DNA from 3 places in the Streptomyces tamarix genome. Region 2 is predicted to be linked to each of the others. Evidence: riboswitches for the same ligand, from Rfam matches in the RefSeq annotation. Region 2 holds a riboswitch; each other region holds the start of a gene.
What was found. A riboswitch is a leader RNA that binds a small molecule or an ion and turns the genes downstream of it on or off. The one in region 2 is predicted to bind cobalamin.

Region 1 (5,934 bases), on a different contig from region 2:
TGCCGACGGCGTGGGCCTCCGCTCCCGCGCCGGAACCGACCGCGACCGGTCGCGCGGGGCCCGGGACCGGCCGCACGGGGCGGTGCGCGCGGCGCTCTGCGTCCTCACCCCGGCGCGGCGGTGTCCCCGCGGCGCGCGACGCGCTCCGGGGGCACCGCGTGCGCGCTCTGAAGTCCCGCGTGCGCGCTCCGGGGCGCCGGTTGTCCGGCCCGGCCGGTGGCGGGTGACCGTGAGAGCACACCGGGCCGTCCACACGGAGGCCGTGCCGCCGTCCTTCACGCGGACGCGCCCGCGGGGGAACCGTCGGCCGGGGCGCCCGGCGCCCCTCCGGAACCCCCGGGGCCCGCCGCGCCCCGGTCCTCTCGGAACCGCGGCCCTTCGCGCGGGTCGTCCCCGAGCGGCGGTCCTCCGGTGCCACCGCGTCCGTCCCGCCGCGCCCGAACCGCCCGGCCGCCCCCGGCCGTTGCCGGGCCTCCCCGCGTCCGGCGGCCGGCCCGTCGCGCCACCGGGGGCTCACCTCCCGTGGGCGTGCCCGCCTCCACGCGCCCCGAGGAGGGCGTGCGGGACGGACGGCCGCCTTGCGGCCGCCCGGCGGGTCCGTGACCGGAAGGACCCTTCGTACGGTGCGCCCCCGCTCGACGCGGTGCTTCGAACGGACCGGCGCTCCCGCCCCTTTACTTGATGCCATGTCAGGCGACTCGGCATAGAGTCGGACCAGCCCCGCCGGGGACCCGCCCCCGAGGGCCGTGGACCGCCAGGACCCGCCTCTCGCGGAGCAGCCCCCGGGCTGTGAGGACACGCCCGCTCCCCTACGAGACAACCTTGCCGGGAGGCACCGTTGAAAATGCTGATCAATGTGCCCGAGACCGTGGTCGCCGACGCCCTGCGGGGGTTCGCGGCCGCGCATCCGGAGCTCACCGTGGACGTCGAGAACCGGATCGTGGTGCGGCGGGACGCGCCCGTGGCCGGGAAGGTGGCGCTCGTCTCGGGGGGCGGGTCGGGGCACGAGCCGTTGCACGCCGGGTTCGTGGGGCCCGGGATGCTCTCCGCGGCCTGTCCGGGAGAGGTCTTCACCTCGCCCGTCCCGGACCAGATGGTGCGGGCCGCGGCCGCGGTGGACAGCGGCGCGGGGGTGCTGTTCGTCGTGAAGAACTACACCGGTGACGTACTGAACTTCGACATGGCGGCGGAACTCGCCGAGGACGAGGGCGTCCAGGTCGCCAAGGTCCTCGTCGACGACGACGTGGCCGTGCCGGACGGCCTGCACACGGCCGGGCGGCGCGGGACCGGGGCGACGCTGTTCGTGGAGAAGATCGCGGGGGCGGCGGCCGACGAGGGCGCGCCGCTGGAGCGGGTCGAGGCGGTCGCCCGGCGGGTGAACGCCGCGTCGCGGAGCTTCGCGGTGGCGCTGAGCGCGTGCAGTACGCCCGCGAAGGGCGGCCCCACGTTCGACCTGCCGCCCGGCGAACTGGAGTGGGGCGTCGGCATCCACGGCGAGCCGGGGCGGGAGCGGCGGCCGATGATGACGGCGCGGGAGATCGCCGACGCCGCCGTGGACGCCGTACTCGACGACCTGGACCCGTCCGGGCCGGTGATACTGCTGGTCAACGGGATGGGCGGGACTCCGCTGCTGGAGCTGTACGGCTTCGGGGCCGAGGTGCACCGGGTCCTCGGGGAGCGCGGGGTGCCCGTGGCGCGGACGCTCATCGGGAACTACGTGACGTCGTTGGACATGGCGGGCGCATCGGTGACGGTGTGTCAGGCCGACGAGGAGCTGCTGCGGCTGTGGGACGCGCCCGTGCAGACTCCGGCGCTGCGGTGGGGGCGGTGAGCGCCGTGTTGGACGCCGGGTTCTTCCAGCGGTGGATGGCCGCCGCCGCGGCGGCCGTGGACCGGGAGGCCGACCGCCTCACCGACCTGGACTCCACGATCGGCGACGCCGATCACGGGGCGAACATGCGGCGCGGCTTCGCGGCGGTGACGGCGGCGCTGGAGGCGGAGCCGCAGCCCACGCCGGGCGCGGTGCTGCTGGTCGCGGGGCGGCGGCTGGTCTCGACGGTCGGCGGGGCGTCCGGCCCGCTGTACGGGACGCTGCTGCGCCGCGCGGGCAAGGCGCTGGGCGACGCCGCCGAGGTGACGCCGCAGGCCCTCGCCGAGGCGCTCGGCGCGGGCGTCGCGGCGGTGGCTCAGCTCGGCGGGGCGGCGGCCGGGGACAAGACGATGCTGGACGCGCTGGAGCCCGGTGTCGACGCGCTCGGGCGGGGCGGCGACTTCGCGGTGGCCGCGCGGGCCGCCGCCGAGGGCGCGGCGGCGACCGTGCCGATGCTCGCCCGCAAGGGGCGGGCCAGCTACCTCGGGGAGCGGTCGGTCGGTCACCAGGACCCGGGTGCCACCTCGTCGGCACTGCTGTTCGCGGCGCTCGAGGAGGTGGCCGCGTGACCGGGGCGGGCACGGCGAAAGCGGGCGGGCCGGTCGGGATCGTCCTCGTCTCGCACAGCGCCCAGGTCGCCGCGGCCGTCGTGGAGTTGGCGCGCGGCCTGGCCGGTGGGGCGGCCGGGGTGCCGGTGGCGGCGGCGGGCGGCGGTCCGGACGGCGGGCTCGGCACCGACGCGGAGCTGATCGCCCGGGCGGCGCACGAGGTGGACCGGGGCGCCGGCGTGGCGGTGCTCGTGGACCTGGGCAGCGCCGTCCTGACGGTGAAGGCGCTGCTCGCCGAGGGCGACGAGCTGCCGGAGGGGACGCGACTGGTGGACGCGCCGCTCGTGGAGGGCGCGGTCGCGGCCGTGGTCACCGCGGCGGCGGGCGGCGGACTCGAAGCGGTGGAGGCCGCGGCCTCAGAGGCGTACCAGTACCGCAAGGCGTGACCGGGACGCGGTTGTGAGGGGGCAGGACAACGCACTACTGTCGCAGGGCCTTGGTGTACGGGAAACCGGTGTGAAACCGGTGCGGCCCTCGCCACTGTGATCGGGAAGTCCGGCTCCACCCCCCGCGAAGGCGGGGAAGCCACTGGACCGCCGCGGGAGACCGCGGCGTCCGGGAAGGCGGAGCCGAGGCGGTACGACCCGTCAGCCAGGAGACCGGCCAAGGCGCGTTGTCCATCCACGAGGTGCTGGAGAGGGTCTTCCCACATGCACATAGCCGAGGGGTTCCTGCCCCGGGAGCACGCGGTCGCCTGGACGGTGGCGGCCGCCCCGTTCGTCGTCCACGGTGTCCGGGCCCTGACCCGGGAGGTCAGGGCCAACCCCGATTCGACGCTGCTGCTCGGCGCGGCGGGGGCGTTCACGTTCGTCCTGTCCGCGTTGAAGATCCCGTCCGTGACGGGCAGCTGCTCCCACCCCACCGGTACGGGGCTGGGCGCCATCCTGTTCCGGCCGCCGGTCATGGCGGTGCTCGGCACGATCACCCTGCTGTTCCAGGCGCTGCTGCTGGCGCACGGCGGGCTCACGACGCTCGGCGCGAACGCCTTCTCCATGGCGGTCGTCGGCCCGTGGGCCGGGTACGGGACGTACCGGCTGCTGCGCCGGTCCGGTGTGCCGCTGATGGGAGCCGTGTTCTCCGGCGCGTTCGTCGCGGACCTGTCCACGTACTGCGTGACGAGCGTGCAGCTGGCGCTGGCGTTCCCCGACCCGGGCAGCGGCTTCGCGGGGGCGCTCGCGAAGTTCGGGGGGATCTTCGCGGTGACGCAGGTGCCGCTCGCGGTCAGCGAGGGCCTGTTGACGGTCCTGGTGATGCGGCTGCTGCGGCAGTCCAGCAAGGGCGAGTTGGCGCGGCTCGGGGTGCTCCCGGCGGCGGGCGCGACGAAGGGGACGACGGTCCGATGAGCCGTGACGCGAGGATCAACGCCCTGATCCTGCTGGTGGTCGCGGCGCTGGCGGTGCTGCCGCTGGCGCTGGGTCTCGGCGAGGGCGAGGAGGAGCCGTTCGCGGGCGCCGACGCGCAGGCGGAGACGGCGATCACGGAGAACGCCCCGGACTACGAGCCGTGGTTCACCCCGCTGTACGAACCGCCGTCCGGGGAGGTCGAGTCGGCGCTGTTCTCCCTGCAGGCGGCGCTCGGTGCGGGGGTGCTGGCGTACTACTTCGGGCTGCGGCGCGGCCGGCGGCAGGGCGCGGAGCGGGCCCGGGCCGGTGCCTCCGCCGGTGCCGGGGGCGGGGGCGGTGCCGCGGCCGGCGCCCGGGCCGACGGGCCCGCGGCGTCCGGGGAGTAGCGCGGGTGCTGCCCATCGACGTGGTGGCGCACGGCAGTCGCTGGCGCCGCCGCCATCCGGCCGAGAAGGCCGTGCTGGGCTTCGGGTTGACGGGGTGCGCGGTGTCCCTGCCGCCGTGGCCGGGCGCGGCCTTGGTCATGGCGGTGGCGGTGGCGGTGCTGCTGGGCCCGGCCGGGGTGGCGCCGCGCCGGCTGTGGCGGGCGTGGCGGCTGCCGCTCGGGTTCTGCGTGACGGGCGCCGTGCCGCTGCTGTTCCAGGTCGGCGGTCCGGCCGGGTTCGTGGCGCTGGCGCCGGGAGGCCCGGTGCACGCCGGCCAGGTGTTGCTGCGCACGTCGGCGGCGTCGCTGGGGCTGCTGCTGTTCGCGTTCACCACGCCCGTGTCGGACGTGCTGCCCCGGCTCGTGCGGGCCGGGGTGCCGGCGCCGGTGGTGGACGTCGCGCTGGTGATGTACCGGATCGGCTTCCTGCTGCTGGACGCGGTGGCGCGGATCCGGCAGGCGCAGGCGGCGCGGCTCGGGCTGGCGGGCCGCGCGGCGGCGTGGCGGTCGGTGGCGGGGCTGGCCGCGACGGCGTTCGTGCGGGCCTTCGACCGGGCGGCGCGGTTGCAGACGGGGCTCGCGGGGCGCGGTTACGACGGCACGCTGCGGGTGCTGGTGCCCGACGCGCGGGTGGACCGGCGTTTCCTCGCCGCGACGGCGGCGCTGCTGGCGGCGGTGGTCGCCCTCACCCTGGTACTGGAGAGGTGGCTGTGATGCCGGGACCCGCCGTGGTCGAGCTGGTCGGGGCGGGGTTCGCCTACGAGGACGGTCCCGCCGTGCTGTCCGGGATCGACTTCGCCGTGCCGGAGGGGCGGTCGCTGGCCGTGCTGGGCCGCAACGGAAGCGGCAAGACGACGCTGCTGCGGCTGCTCAGCGGCGGGCTGCGGTGCCGAAGCGGACGCCTGCGGGTCGCCGGTGAGGACGTGGCGTACGACCGGAAGGGCCTCACCAGGCTGCGCACGACGGTGCAACTGGTGGTGCAGGACCCGGACGACCAGTTGTTCGCGGCGTCGGTGGGGCAGGACGTGTCGTTCGGGCCGATGAACCTGGGGCTGCCGGAGGGCGAGGTGCGGGCCCGGGTGCGGGCGGCGCTGGAGGCGCTGGACATCACGGCCCTGGAGGACCGGCCGACGCACCTGCTGTCGTACGGGCAGCGGAAGCGGGCGGCCATCGCGGGCGCCGTGGCGATGCGGCCCCGGGTGCTGATCCTGGACGAGCCGACGGCGGGGCTCGACCCGCACGGGCAGGAGCGGCTGCTGGCGGCGCTGGACGGGTTGCGGGGGTCGGGGACGACGGTGGTGATGGCCACGCACGACGTGGACCTGGCGCTGCGGTGGGCGGACGACGCGGCGGTGCTCACGCCGGGCGGGCTGCGCGCGGGGCCGGTGGAGGAGCTGCTGGGGGACGCGGAGCTGCTGGACGCGGCGCGGCTGCGGCGGCCGTGGGCGATGGCGGTGGCGCGGCTGCTGCGGGCGCGGGGGCTGATGGGCGCCGACGAGCCGGTGCCGGGCACGCCGGAGGAGCTGGACGCGTGGGGGGCGCGGTCCGCCCGGCGGGGGTGACCGGCCGCGGGGCGGGGGTGCCGCAGCTCACGCCCTCCTGATTATGCAACTTGTTGCACAACGGGGGCGCGGTCGTCTACAACAGGGGCGATGACACCGCGCGCGAGGAGGCGCCCCGCATGACCCC
Region 2 (5,934 bases):
TGTGCGTCTACGCGGCCTGTGCGTCTACGCGGCCTGTGCGTCTACGCGGTCGACCCGGACCTTGCGGTCCACCCGGCCCGTGCGGTCCGCCCCGCTCGCGCGGCCCGTGCCGGCGGCCCGGCCCGTGCGCCCCGTGCTAAGACCTCCGCCCGGGGTGCGCCGGCACGTCCGGGCGCTACTCGGCGTCCCCGCCCTCCAGGTTCCCCTCGGTCTCCAGGTACACCTGCTTCAACGCCTCCAGCACCTGCGGGTCCGGCTTCGCCCACATGCCGCGGGACTCGGCCTCCAGCAGTCGCTCCGCGATGCCGTGGAGGGCCCACGGGTTGGCCTCCTGGAGGAAGGCGCGGTTCTCCGGGTCGAGGACGTACGCCTCGGTCAGCCTGTCGTACATCCAGTCCGCGACGACGCCCGTCGTGGCGTCGTACCCGAAGAGGTAGTCGACGGTCGCCGCCAGCTCGAAGGCGCCCTTGTAGCCGTGGCGGCGCATCGCCTCGATCCAGCGGGGGTTGACGACGCGCGCGCGGAACACGCGGGACGTCTCCTCGACCAGCGTCCGCGTCCGCACCGTCTCGGGGCGGGTCGAGTCGCCGATGTACGCCTCGGGCGCCGTGCCGCGCAGGGCGCGGACGGTGGCGACCATGCCGCCGTGGTACTGGAAGTAGTCGTCGGAGTCCGCGATGTCGTGCTCGCGGGTGTCCGTGTTCTTCGCGGCCACGGCGATCCGCCGGTACGCCGTCTCCATCTCCTCGCGCGCGGGCCGCCCGTCCAGGCCGCGGCCGTACGCGAAGCCGCCCCACACCGTGTACACCTCGGCGAGGTCCGCGTCGGTGCGCCAGTCGCGGGAGTCGATCAGTTGGAGGATGCCCGCGCCGTACGTACCGGGGCGGGAGCCGAAGATGCGGGTCGTGGCGCGCCGCTCGTCGCCGTGGACGGCCAGGTCGGCCTGGGCGTGGGCGCGGACGTGGTTCTCCGCGGCCGGTTCGTCCAGGGAGGCGACGAGCCGCACCGCGTCGTCCAGCAGCCCGACCGTGTGCGGGAACGCGTCGCGGAAGAAACCGGAGATGCGCAGCGTCACGTCGATGCGGGGGCGGCCCAGCTCGGCGAGCGGGATGGGCTCCAGGCCGGTGACGCGGCGCGAGGCGTCGTCCCAGACGGGGCGGACGCCCAGCAGCGCCAGCGCCTCCGCGACGTCGTCGCCGCTGGTGCGCATCGCGCTGGTGCCCCACAGGGACAGGCCGACCGAGGTGGGCCAGTCGCCGTTGTCGGCGCGGTACCGCTCCAGGAGGGAGTCGGCGAGGGCCTGCCCGGTCTCCCAGGCGAGGCGCGACGGGACGGCCTTCGGGTCGACGGAGTAGAAGTTCCGGCCGGTCGGCAGGACGTTGACCAGGCCGCGCAGCGGGGAGCCGGACGGGCCGGCCGGCACGAAACCGCCGTTGAGGGCGTGCACCGCGTGGTCGAGCTCGGCGGTCGTCGCGGCGAGGCGCGGCACGACCTGGCGGGCGGCGAAGTCGAGGACGGCGGCGACCTGTTCGCCGTGGCCCTCCGCCACGGACGCGACCGCGGCCGGGTCCCAGTCGGCCTCCTCCATGGCCTCGACGAGGGCGCGGGCCTTCGCCTCCGCCTCGTCGGCGGTGGTGCGGGTCGCGGCGGACTCGTCCAGGCCGAGCGCCTCGCGCAACCCGGGCAGCGCCTGCGTACCGCCCCAGATCTGGCGGGCGCGGAGGATGGACAGGACCAGGTTGACCCGCTCGGGTCCGGTCGGGGCGGTGCCGAGGACGTGCAGGCCGTCGCGGATCTGGGCGTCCTTCACCTCGCACAGCCAGCCGTCGACGTGCAGGAGGAAGTCGTCGAACCCGTCGTCGTCGGGCCGGTCCTCCAGGCCGAGGTCGTGGTCGAGGCGGGCGGCCTGGATGAGGGTCCAGATCTGCGCGCGGATCGCGGGGAGCTTCGCCGGGTCCATGGAGGAGATCTGCGCGTACTCGTCGAGCAGTTGCTCCAGCCGCGCGATGTCGCCGTAGGAGTCGGCGCGGGCCATCGGCGGTACGAGGTGGTCGACGAGCGTGGCGTGGGCGCGGCGCTTGGCCTGGGTGCCCTCGCCGGGGTCGTTGACGAGGAACGGGTAGATCAGCGGCAGGTCGCCGAGGGCCGCGTCGGGGCCGCACGCGGCGGACAGGCCGGCGTTCTTGCCGGGCAGCCACTCCAGGTTGCCGTGCTTGCCGAGGTGGACCATGGCGTCCGCGCCGAAACCGCCGTCGGACGCGGGTGTGGCGATCCACCGGTAGGCGGCCAGGTAGTGGTGGGACGGCGGCAGGTCCGGGTCGTGGTAGATCGCGATCGGGTTCTCGCCGAAGCCGCGCGGCGGCTGGATGAGGACGAGCAGGTTCCCCCGGCGCAGCGCGGCGAGGACGATGTCGCCCTCGGGGTTGCGGGACCGGTCGAGGAACATCTCGCCGGGCGGCGGGCCCCAGTGCTCCTCGACGGCCGAGCGCAGCTCCTCCGGCAGCGTCGCGAACCAGCGCCGGTAGTCGGCGGCCGGGATGCGGACCGGGTTGCGGGCCAGTTGCTCCTCGGTGAGCCAGTCCTGGTCGTGACCGCCCGCCTCGATGAGGGCGTAGATCAGCTCGTCGCCGTCGCCGGACGCGAGGCCCGGCACGTCCTCGTCGCCGAAGTCGTACCCCTCCTCGCGCAGCCGGCGCAGCAGGGCGACGGCGGAGGCGGGCGTGTCGAGGCCGACGGCGTTGCCGATGCGGGAGTGCTTCGTCGGGTACGCGGAGAGGACCAGCGCCAGGCGCTTCTCGGCGTTGGGGATGTGCCGGAGCCGGGCGTGGCGGACGGCGATCCCGGCGACGCGGGCCGCGCGCTCGGCGTCGGGAACGTACGCGGGCAGGCCGTCCTCGTCGATCTCCTTGAAGGAGAACGGGACGGTGATGAGCCGCCCGTCGAACTCGGGTACGGCGACCTGGCTGGCCGCGTCGAGCGGGGACAGGCCCTCGTCGTTCCCCTCCCAGTCGGCGCGCGAACCGGTGAGGCACAGCGCCTGGAGGACGGGCACGTCGAGGGAGGCGAGCGCGCCCGCGTCCCACGCCTCCTCGTCCCCGCCGGCCTGGGCCTCGGCGGGCTTGGTGCCGCCGGCGGCGAGGACGGTGGTGACGACGGCGTCGGCGCCGCGCAGCCGGTCGAGCAGCTCGGGCTCGGGGGCGCGCAGGGAGGCGACGTACAGGGGGAGGGCGCGTCCGCCGGCGTCCTCGATGGCTTCGCACAGGGCGCCGACGAAGGCGGTGTTGCCGCTCATGTGGTGGGCGCGGTAGTAGAGCACGGCGACGGTCGGGCCGTCGGTGGTGCGGGGGGTGCGCTCCAGGGAGCCCCAGGTGGGGGCGGCGGCCGGCGGGTCGAAGCCGTGGCCGGTGAGGAGGACCGTGTCGGACAGGAACCGGGCGAGCTGCTCCAGGTTGTCCGGGCCGCCGTGGGCGAGGTAGGCGTGGGCCTCGGTGGCGACGCCGATGGGGACGGTGGACGCCTCCATGAGCTGTGCGTCGGGCGCCTGTTCGCCGGTGAGGAAGACGACGGGGCGGTCCTGGGCGCGGAGCAGGTCGATGCCCTCCTCCCAGGCGCGCAGTCCGCCGAGGAGGCGTACGACGACGAGGTCGGCGCCGTCGAGGAGGCCGGGCAGCTCGTCGATGGGGAGGCGTGCGGGGTTGGCGAACCGGTACTCGACCGGGCCTCCGGCCGCGCGGGCGCTCAGCAGGTCGGTGTCGGAGTGCGACAGCAGCAGGATCACGGCGTGCCGGGCCTTCCTCGGGGTGTCCTCGCCCCGGGTGGTCGTGGGTGGCGGGAGTTCCTGACTCGCGGGACCCGGGGGCCCTGCTCACAGTGGCGGGACCGCGCCGGATTCGCACCGTGCTTCCTCCCTAGGGTCCTGGGACCCTGTGCCGTCTGCATAGTAGAGGCTGCGCGTATGCTCGCCGCCATGCCGCCCAGCCCATCAAAGCCCCGGAACGGGGGCGAATCCCACATACGGGACCGTGTCCGCGACCGTGCCGACGCGTGCCCCGGCGCGCTGCGGCTGCACCGGGCGGACGACGGCGGACTCGCCCGGCTGCGGCTGCCCACCGGCGTCCTGACGGCCCACCAGGTGGCCGTGCTGGCCGGGGCCGCGGAGCGGCTGGGCGACGGCCGGCTCGGTGTCACCTCGCGCGGCAACCTCGACCTGCGCGGCCTGCCCGACGACTGCGGGCTCGCCCTCGCGGAGCTGCTCGGCGAGGCCGGACTGCTGCCCTCGGCGGCGCACGAACGCGTGCGGAACATGGTGGTGTCGCCCCTCTGCGGACTGGACGGACGGTCCCACGGGGACGCCCAGGCGTGGGCGCGGGAGCTGGACGCGCTGCTGTGCGCGCGGACGTGGACGACCGCCCTGTCGGGACGCTTCCTGTTCGCCGTGGACGACGGGCGCGGGGACGTGGCCGGGCTGGGCGGTGATGTGACGTTGCTCGCAGAGCCGGGCGGGTGCGCTCTGGTACGGATCGGGGGCCTGTCCTGGCGGGTGGCCGCAGGCGACGCACCGTCGGCCGCGCTGGCGGCGGCCGAGGCGTTCCTGGCCGTTGCCCGGGAGGCCGGCACGGGTGCCTGGCGGGTGGCCGAACTGCCGGACGACCGGCCCCTGGAGGCGGCCGTGACGGAGTGTCTGGCGGGTGCGGGGGTGGCCACCTCCGCCGCCTCGCCGGGTGCGGTGCCGGTGGCGGCGCCGCCGGAGCCGGGTGTGGTCGGTGACCGTGCCGTGTCGGTCGTGGCGCCCCTGGGCCGGATCACCGCCGAGCAGTTCCGGGCCCTGGCGCCGGGGCCCGGGGGCGAGGTGCGGGTGACGCCGTGGCGCGGGTTCGTCGTGGCGGGCCTGCCCGGCCGCGCGGCGGCGAAGGAGCGGCTCGCGGCGCTGGACCGGGCCGGGTTCCTCACCCGCCCCGGGTCGCCCTGGCTGACGGTGAGCGCCTGCACGGGGCGGCCCGGCTGCGGCAAGGCCCTGGCCGACGTACGGGCGGACGCCCGGCCGCTGGACGACGCGGCGGTCCGGGGGCTGCCCGTGCACTGGTCCGGCTGCGACCGCCGCTGCGGCCACCCGCAGGGCGACTGGGTGGACGTACTGGCCACCGGCGACGGCACGTACGGCATCACCGTACGGACGGCACGACGAGACAACGACGACGCACAGGCACAGAGATGAGCGGGAGCACAGTGTTCGACTACGAGAAGGACGGCGCGGAGATCTACCGCCAGTCCTTTGCCACGATCCGCGCCGAGGCGGATCTCGCGGGGCTGCCCGCCGACGTCAGCCAGGTCGCCGTGCGGATGATCCACGCCTGCGGCATGGTCGATCTCGTCCGCGACCTCGCCTACACGCCGGAGGTCGTCTCCCGCGCCCGCGCCGCGCTCCGCTCCGGCGCGCCGATCCTGTGTGACGCGCAGATGGTCGCGAGCGGCGTCACCCGCAAGCGGCTCCCCGCCGACAACGAGGTGGTCTGCACCCTCTCCGACCCGTCCGTGCCCGATCTCGCCGCCGAGCTGGGCACGACCCGCAGCGCGGCCGCCCTGGAGCTGTGGCGCGACCGCCTGGAGGGCTCGGTCGTGGCGATCGGCAACGCGCCCACCGCCCTGTTCCGGCTGCTGGAGATGGTCCGGGACGGCGCCCCCCGCCCGGCGGCGGTGCTCGGCATACCGGTCGGCTTCATCGGTGCGGCCGAGTCCAAGGACGCGCTGGCCGCCTCGGACCTGGACCACATCGTCGTACGGGGCAGGCGCGGAGGCAGCGCCATGGCGGCCGCGGCGGTCAACGCGATCGCGAGCGAGGCGGAATGAGCACGCACGTTTCACGTGAAACAGTCACCGGCGCGGACACGGAGACCGGCACGGGCACGGAGACCGGCGCGGGCGCGGGCAAGCTGT
Region 3 (5,934 bases), on a different contig from region 2:
CCATCATGTCCATCGCCGCGGCGAACCTCTTCACCCGCAACATCTACAAGGACTTCCTGAAGCCGGACGCCACCCCGGAGCAGGAGACCAAGGTGTCCAAGCTGGTGTCGCTGCTGGTGAAGGTGGGCGCCCTCGCCTTCGTCCTGACGATGGACAAGACGGTCGCCATCAACTTCCAGCTCCTGGGCGGCATCTGGATCCTCCAGACCTTCCCCGCGCTGGTCATCGGCCTGTTCACCCGCTGGTTCCACCGCTGGGCGCTGCTGGGCGGCTGGGCGGTCGGCATGGTGTACGGCACGTGGACCGCGTACAACGTGGCGAGCCCCACGCAGAAGCACTTCGGCGGCTCGTCGGCGGAGATCCCCGGCATCGGCGAGATCGGCTACATCGGCCTCACCGCGTTCGTGCTGAACCTGCTGGTCACGGTCGTCCTCACGTTCGTGCTGCGGGCGGTGAAGGCCCCGGAGGGCGTCGACGAGACGACGGCGTCCGACTACACCGCCGACTCCGGCGACCCCGGGGTCAGCCCCGAACTGCCCAAGGTGGGAACCGGCCACTGACCCCCCGGCCCGCCGCGCCCGGAGGCCCCGCCCTCCCCACCCGCGCGGCCCGGCGGCCCCCAAGGGCCCCGCACCGCCCCGCCGGGGTGGTGCGGGGCCCCTCACGTTCCGCGGGGCGGGGTGGGCGAGGATGGGCGCATGAGACGCCGCCCCGCGCCCCCTCCGGCCGCCCTGGCCCTGCTGCTCCTCCTCGCCGCCTGCGGCACGCGGACGGCCGGTGCGGACGTGCCCGACCGGGCCGGACTGGAGGCCCGCGCCGCCGCCCTGCAGACCCGGCCCGAGCACGTGTACGTGACGGAGGCGGACGGCTTCGACCTGGCCGAGCAGTCCGTGGGCGTCCTCGGCGACGACGGCTTCTCCGCCACGTACGTCTCCCCGGGCGGCGGCGCGATCACCCTCGCCGTCGAGCGCGGCGGGGTCGACGCGGCGAGCTGCGCGGAGCTCCCCGCGGTTTCGGCCACCGGCCCCGCCGGCACCCCCTGCGAGAAGGACGGCGCGGGCTGGTACCGCGCCTCGGACGGCGCCCACGCGTACGTGCGCGCCGAGAACGGGCTGCGCGTCCGGGTCAGCGCCGACCGCTCCGTCGACCGCGACACGTTGCGCGGCGCCGCCGAGCGGGCGCACCGCGCCTCCGACGAGGAGCTGGACGCGGTCCTGCCCGAGCTCCGGCCCGGCGCCGGGGAGCCCGTCGAACGCGGCGACCTGCCGCCCGTGGGCGACGGGGCGCCCCGAAACGACGTGGGCGCGAGCGGCTGATCCCGCCACACTGGGGCCCATGGACGCCACTTGGACCCCACCCGCCGCACCGAGCACCACCGACTTCGCCATCCGCCCCGTACGCCCCGCCGAGCACCGCGCCCTGGGCGAGATCAGCGCCCGCGCCTACCTCGACGGCGGGCTGCTCCAGTACGGGGCCGACGACCCCTACCTCGACCTGCTGCGCGACGTGCCGCGCCGGGCCGCCGAGGCCGAGGTGCTCGTCGCCGTCGACCCGGACGGCACGCTCCTGGGCGGCGTGACGTTCGTCCCGTCCGACGGCAGCCCGTGGGCGGACATCGCGGGACCGGACGAGGCCGAGTTCCGGGTGCTCGCCGTGTCCGGCGCGGCGCGCGGACGGGGCGTGGGCGAGGCGCTCGTACGGGCGTGCGCCGACCGGGCACGCGCCGTCGACGGCTGCGCGCGGCTCGTCCTGTCGGTCGTCCCGCAGGCCCGCGGCGCCCGGCGGCTGTACGACCGGATGGGCTTCGCCAGGGCCCCGCAGCGGGACTGGGAGCCCCTGCCCGGTCTGCCCCTCCTCGCGTACGAGCTGACACTCTGACACAACATGTGGGGGGTGCCGTATCCCGCGCCCCCCACATGTATGCTCGTGCTCGCTGTCGTAGCAGGGGAATCCGGTGCGAGTCCGGAACTGTCCCGCAACGGTGTACCGGTGTGCCCTTCGCGTACCCCACAAGTCCGACGACCTGCCGACAGCGCACCCGGACCGTCCGGCCCGGGTGCCCAGACGTCCGGGCCTCGCGGAGTGGGCCGGCGGACGCGGTCACGCACGCCCCCGTGCCCAAGGGCGGGGTGCGCCCGCTTCCCGCCTCCCCGCCGTGCGGCCCCGAGCCGAGCGAGGGAGAGCCCCCACGTGACCATCGCGCCAGCGGATCCGGCCTCAGCCACCGAAGCCGACGCTCCCGGGACCGCGTTGCTGCGGACCCTGACCGACCTCACCGCGGACCTTCCCGACACCGACCCCGGCCGGGTCGCCGCCGCCGCCCTGCGCGGCCGGCACGCCGGGTCGGACGAGGCCGAACTCCGGGAGCTCGCCACCGAGGCGGCGGCCGGCCTGATCGCCGAGGACCCGGCGTACTCCAGGCTCGCCGCCCGGCTGCTGGCCCGCGCGATCACCGACGAGGCCGCCGGCCAGGGAGCGGTGGCGTTCTCCGCGTCGGTCGCCGTCGGCCACCGCGAAGGGCTCATCGCCGACCGGACCGCCGACTTCGTCGCCCGCCACGCCGACCGGCTCGACGCGGTGATCGACCCGGCGGCCGACGACCGCTTCGGCTACTTCGGGCTGCGCACCCTGTACTCCCGCTACCTGCTGCGCCACCCGATCACCCGCAAGGTCGTCGAGACCCCGCAGCAGTTCCTGCTCCGCGTCGCCTGCGGACTGGCGGAGGACGGCACCGCGCGCGCCCTCGGCGAGGTCGAGGCGCTGTACGGGCTGATGAGCCGGCTCGACTACCTGCCCTCCTCCCCCACCCTGTTCAACTCGGGCACCCGCCACCCCCAGATGTCCTCCTGCTACCTGCTGGACTCCCCCCAGGACGAGCTGGACTCCATCTACGACCGCTACCACCAGGTGGCGCGGCTGTCGAAGCACGCGGGCGGCATCGGCCTGTCGTACTCCCGCATCCGCGCCCGCGGTTCGCTGATCCGCGGCACCAACGGCCACTCCAACGGCATCGTCCCGTTCCTGAAGACGCTCGACGCGTCGGTCGCCGCCGTCAACCAGGGTGGTCGCCGCAAGGGCGCCGCCGCGGTCTACCTGGAGACCTGGCACGCCGACATCGAGGAGTTCCTGGAGCTCCGCGACAACACCGGCGAGGACGCCCGCCGCACCCACAACCTGAACCTGGCGCACTGGATCCCGGACGAGTTCATGCGCCGCGTCAACGCCGACGCCCCGTGGTCGCTGTTCTCCCCGTCGGACGTGCCCGAGTTGGTCGACCTGTGGGGCGAGGAGTTCGACGCCGCGTACCGGGCCGCCGAGGCGAAGGGCCTGGCCCGCAAGACGATGCCGGCCCGCGACCTGTACGGCCGGATGATGCGGACCCTCGCGCAGACCGGCAACGGCTGGATGACGTTCAAGGACGCCGCGAACCGCACCGCCAACCAGACCGCCGAGCCGGGCCACACGGTCCACTCCTCGAACCTGTGCACCGAGATCCTGGAGGTCACGGACGACGGGGAGACCGCGGTCTGCAACCTGGGCTCGGTGAACCTGGGCGCGTTCGTCGCCGGCGACGGCATCGACTGGGAGCGGCTGGACGAGACGGTCCGCACCGCGGTGACGTTCCTCGACCGGGTCGTCGACATCAACTTCTACCCGACCGAGCAGGCCGGCCGGTCCAACGCCCGCTGGCGCCCGGTGGGCCTGGGCGCGATGGGCCTCCAGGACGTCTTCTTCAAGCTGCGGTTGCCGTTCGACTCGCCCGAGGCGCGCGCCCTGTCCACGCGGATCGCCGAGCGGATCATGCTCGCCGCGTACGAGGCGTCCGCCGACCTGGCCGAGCGCAGCGGCCCGCTGCCCGCCTGGGACAAGACCCGCACGGCGCGCGGCGTGCTGCACCCCGACCACTACGACGTGGAGCTGACCTGGCCGGAGCGGTGGGCGGCGCTGCGCGAGCGCGTCGCCTCCGTCGGCCTGCGCAACTCGCTGCTCCTCGCGATCGCGCCGACCGCGACGATCGCGTCCATCGCGGGGGTCTACGAGTGCATCGAGCCGCAGGTCTCCAACCTGTTCAAGCGCGAGACGCTGTCCGGCGAGTTCCTCCAGGTCAACTCGTACCTGGTGGACGACCTGAAGAAGCTCGGCGTGTGGGACGCGCAGACCCGCGAGGCGCTGCGCGAGTCGAACGGCTCGGTGCAGGGCTTCACCTGGGTGCCGGCCGAGGTGCGCGAGCTGTACCGGACGGCGTGGGAGATCCCGCAGCGCGGCCTGATCGACATGGCCGCCGCCCGGACGCCGTTCCTGGACCAGTCGCAGTCGCTGAACCTGTTCCTGGAGACGCCGACCATCGGCAAGCTGTCGTCGATGTACGCGTACGCCTGGAAGCAGGGCCTGAAGACCACGTACTACCTGCGCTCCCGCCCGGCGACGCGGATCGCCCGCGCCGCGTCCGCGACCCCCGTGCCCGTCCAGCAGGCGTCCGAGCCCGACGCCGTCGCCTGCTCCCTTGAGAACCCCGAGTCCTGCGAGGCCTGTCAGTGATGAGCTCCACCCGCGACACCCACCCGTCACCCGGCCACCGCCCCTCATCGGCGGCGCCTCGCACCGGCACCCCCAGACTGCTCGACCCGGGCTTCGAGCTGACGCTGCGTCCGATGCGCTACCCGGACTTCTACGAGCGCTACCGGGACGCCATCAAGAACACCTGGACCGTCGAGGAGGTCGACCTCCACTCGGACGTCGCGGACCTGGCGAAGCTGACCCCCGGCGAGCAGCACCTGATCGGCCGGCTCGTGGCGTTCTTCGCGACGGGCGACTCGATCGTCGCGAACAACCTGGTCCTGACGCTCTACAAGCACATCAACTCGCCCGAGGCCCGACTCTACCTCTCCCGCCAGTTGTTCGAGGAGGCCGTGCACGTCCAGTTCTACCTGACGCTGCTCGACACGTACCTCCCCGACCCGGACGACCGCGCCGCCGCGTTCGACGCCGTCGAGAACATCCCGTCCATCCGCGAGAAGGCCGCGTTCTGCTTCCGGTGGATGGACTCGGTGGAGAAGCTGGACCGGCTGGAGACCAAGGCCGACCGGCGCCGCTTCCTGCTGAACCTGATCTGCTTCGCCGCGTGCATCGAGGGCCTGTTCTTCTACGGCGCCTTCGCGTACGTCTACTGGTTCCGCTCGCGCGGTCTGCTGCACGGCCTGGCGACCGGCACCAACTGGGTGTTCCGCGACGAGACGATGCACATGAGCTTCGCCTTCGACGTCGTGGACACGGTCCGCAAGGAGGATCCGGACCTGTTCGACGACCGGCTGGAGCAGCAGGTCGTAGACATGCTGAAGGAGGCCGTGGAGGCCGAGCTGCAGTTCGCCCGCGACCTGTGCGGCGACGGCCTGCCGGGCATGAACACCGAGTCGATGCGCGCCTACCTGGAGTGCGTCGCCGACCAGCGCCTGACCCGGCTGGGCTTCGCCCCCGTGTACGGCTCGGAGAACCCGTTCGCGTTCATGGAGCTGCAGGGCGTCCAGGAGCTGACGAACTTCTTCGAGCGGCGCCCCTCCGCGTACCAGGTCGCCGTCGAGGGTTCGGTGGACCTGGACGAGGACTTCTGACCGGTCCGCCCCCGGCGTACGGCGGCCCGCGCCCCTCCCCCGCGGGAAGGGGCGCGGGCCGCCGCGCCGTCGGTCAGATGCCGCAGCTGGGCGCCGACCAGTACCGGCTGGGCCGGTGGTCGAGGTGCGTGTGGTCGTTGTGGCCCGGGTAGCCGGGGCCGAGGATCCCGTTGAAGCCGTGGTTGCGGGCCTGCTGCGCCAGCTTGCACAGCGAGTGCGGGCCGGCGCCGAGGTCGGCGGCGTCACCGTACAGGTGGCGGCTGTCGGACGCCCCGCCGACCGCGTTGTTGCAGCTCACCGAGCGGAAGCCGCTGGTCACCGTGAT

Region 1: another riboswitch for cobalamin. It lies ahead of RND61_RS15640 (energy-coupling factor ABC transporter permease); the one in region 2 lies ahead of cobN (cobaltochelatase subunit CobN).
Region 3: another riboswitch for cobalamin. It lies ahead of RND61_RS01490 (ribonucleoside-diphosphate reductase subunit alpha); the one in region 2 lies ahead of cobN (cobaltochelatase subunit CobN).

Annotation. Positions count from the first base shown of each region.
Region 1 covers NZ_JAWCTQ010000017.1:2,900-8,833, reverse strand. The annotation lists gene dhaK (dihydroxyacetone kinase subunit DhaK) at 839-1,831, shown strand; gene dhaL (dihydroxyacetone kinase subunit DhaL) at 1,837-2,439, shown strand; gene RND61_RS15645 (PTS sugar transporter subunit IIA domain-containing protein) at 2,436-2,864, shown strand; cobalamin riboswitch at 2,899-3,100, shown strand; gene RND61_RS15640 (energy-coupling factor ABC transporter permease) at 3,129-3,821, shown strand; gene RND61_RS15635 (energy-coupling factor ABC transporter substrate-binding protein) at 3,818-4,207, shown strand; gene cbiQ (cobalt ECF transporter T component CbiQ) at 4,213-4,959, shown strand; gene RND61_RS15625 (energy-coupling factor ABC transporter ATP-binding protein) at 4,959-5,807, shown strand; gene RND61_RS15620 (NADPH-dependent 2,4-dienoyl-CoA reductase) at 5,927-5,934, shown strand, end outside.
Region 2 covers NZ_JAWCTQ010000010.1:156,309-162,242, forward strand. The annotation lists gene cobN (cobaltochelatase subunit CobN) at 176-3,778, opposite strand; cobalamin riboswitch at 3,815-3,945, opposite strand; gene RND61_RS11215 (cobalamin biosynthesis protein CobG) at 3,968-5,215, shown strand; gene RND61_RS11220 (precorrin-8X methylmutase) at 5,212-5,847, shown strand.
Region 3 covers NZ_JAWCTQ010000001.1:335,751-341,684, forward strand. The annotation lists gene mctP (monocarboxylate uptake permease MctP) at 1-560, shown strand, start outside; gene RND61_RS01480 (hypothetical protein) at 699-1,316, shown strand; gene RND61_RS01485 (GNAT family N-acetyltransferase) at 1,336-1,878, shown strand; cobalamin riboswitch at 1,911-2,045, shown strand; gene RND61_RS01490 (ribonucleoside-diphosphate reductase subunit alpha) at 2,191-4,539, shown strand; gene RND61_RS01495 (ribonucleotide-diphosphate reductase subunit beta) at 4,539-5,609, shown strand; gene RND61_RS01500 (D-Ala-D-Ala carboxypeptidase family metallohydrolase) at 5,683-5,934, opposite strand, start outside.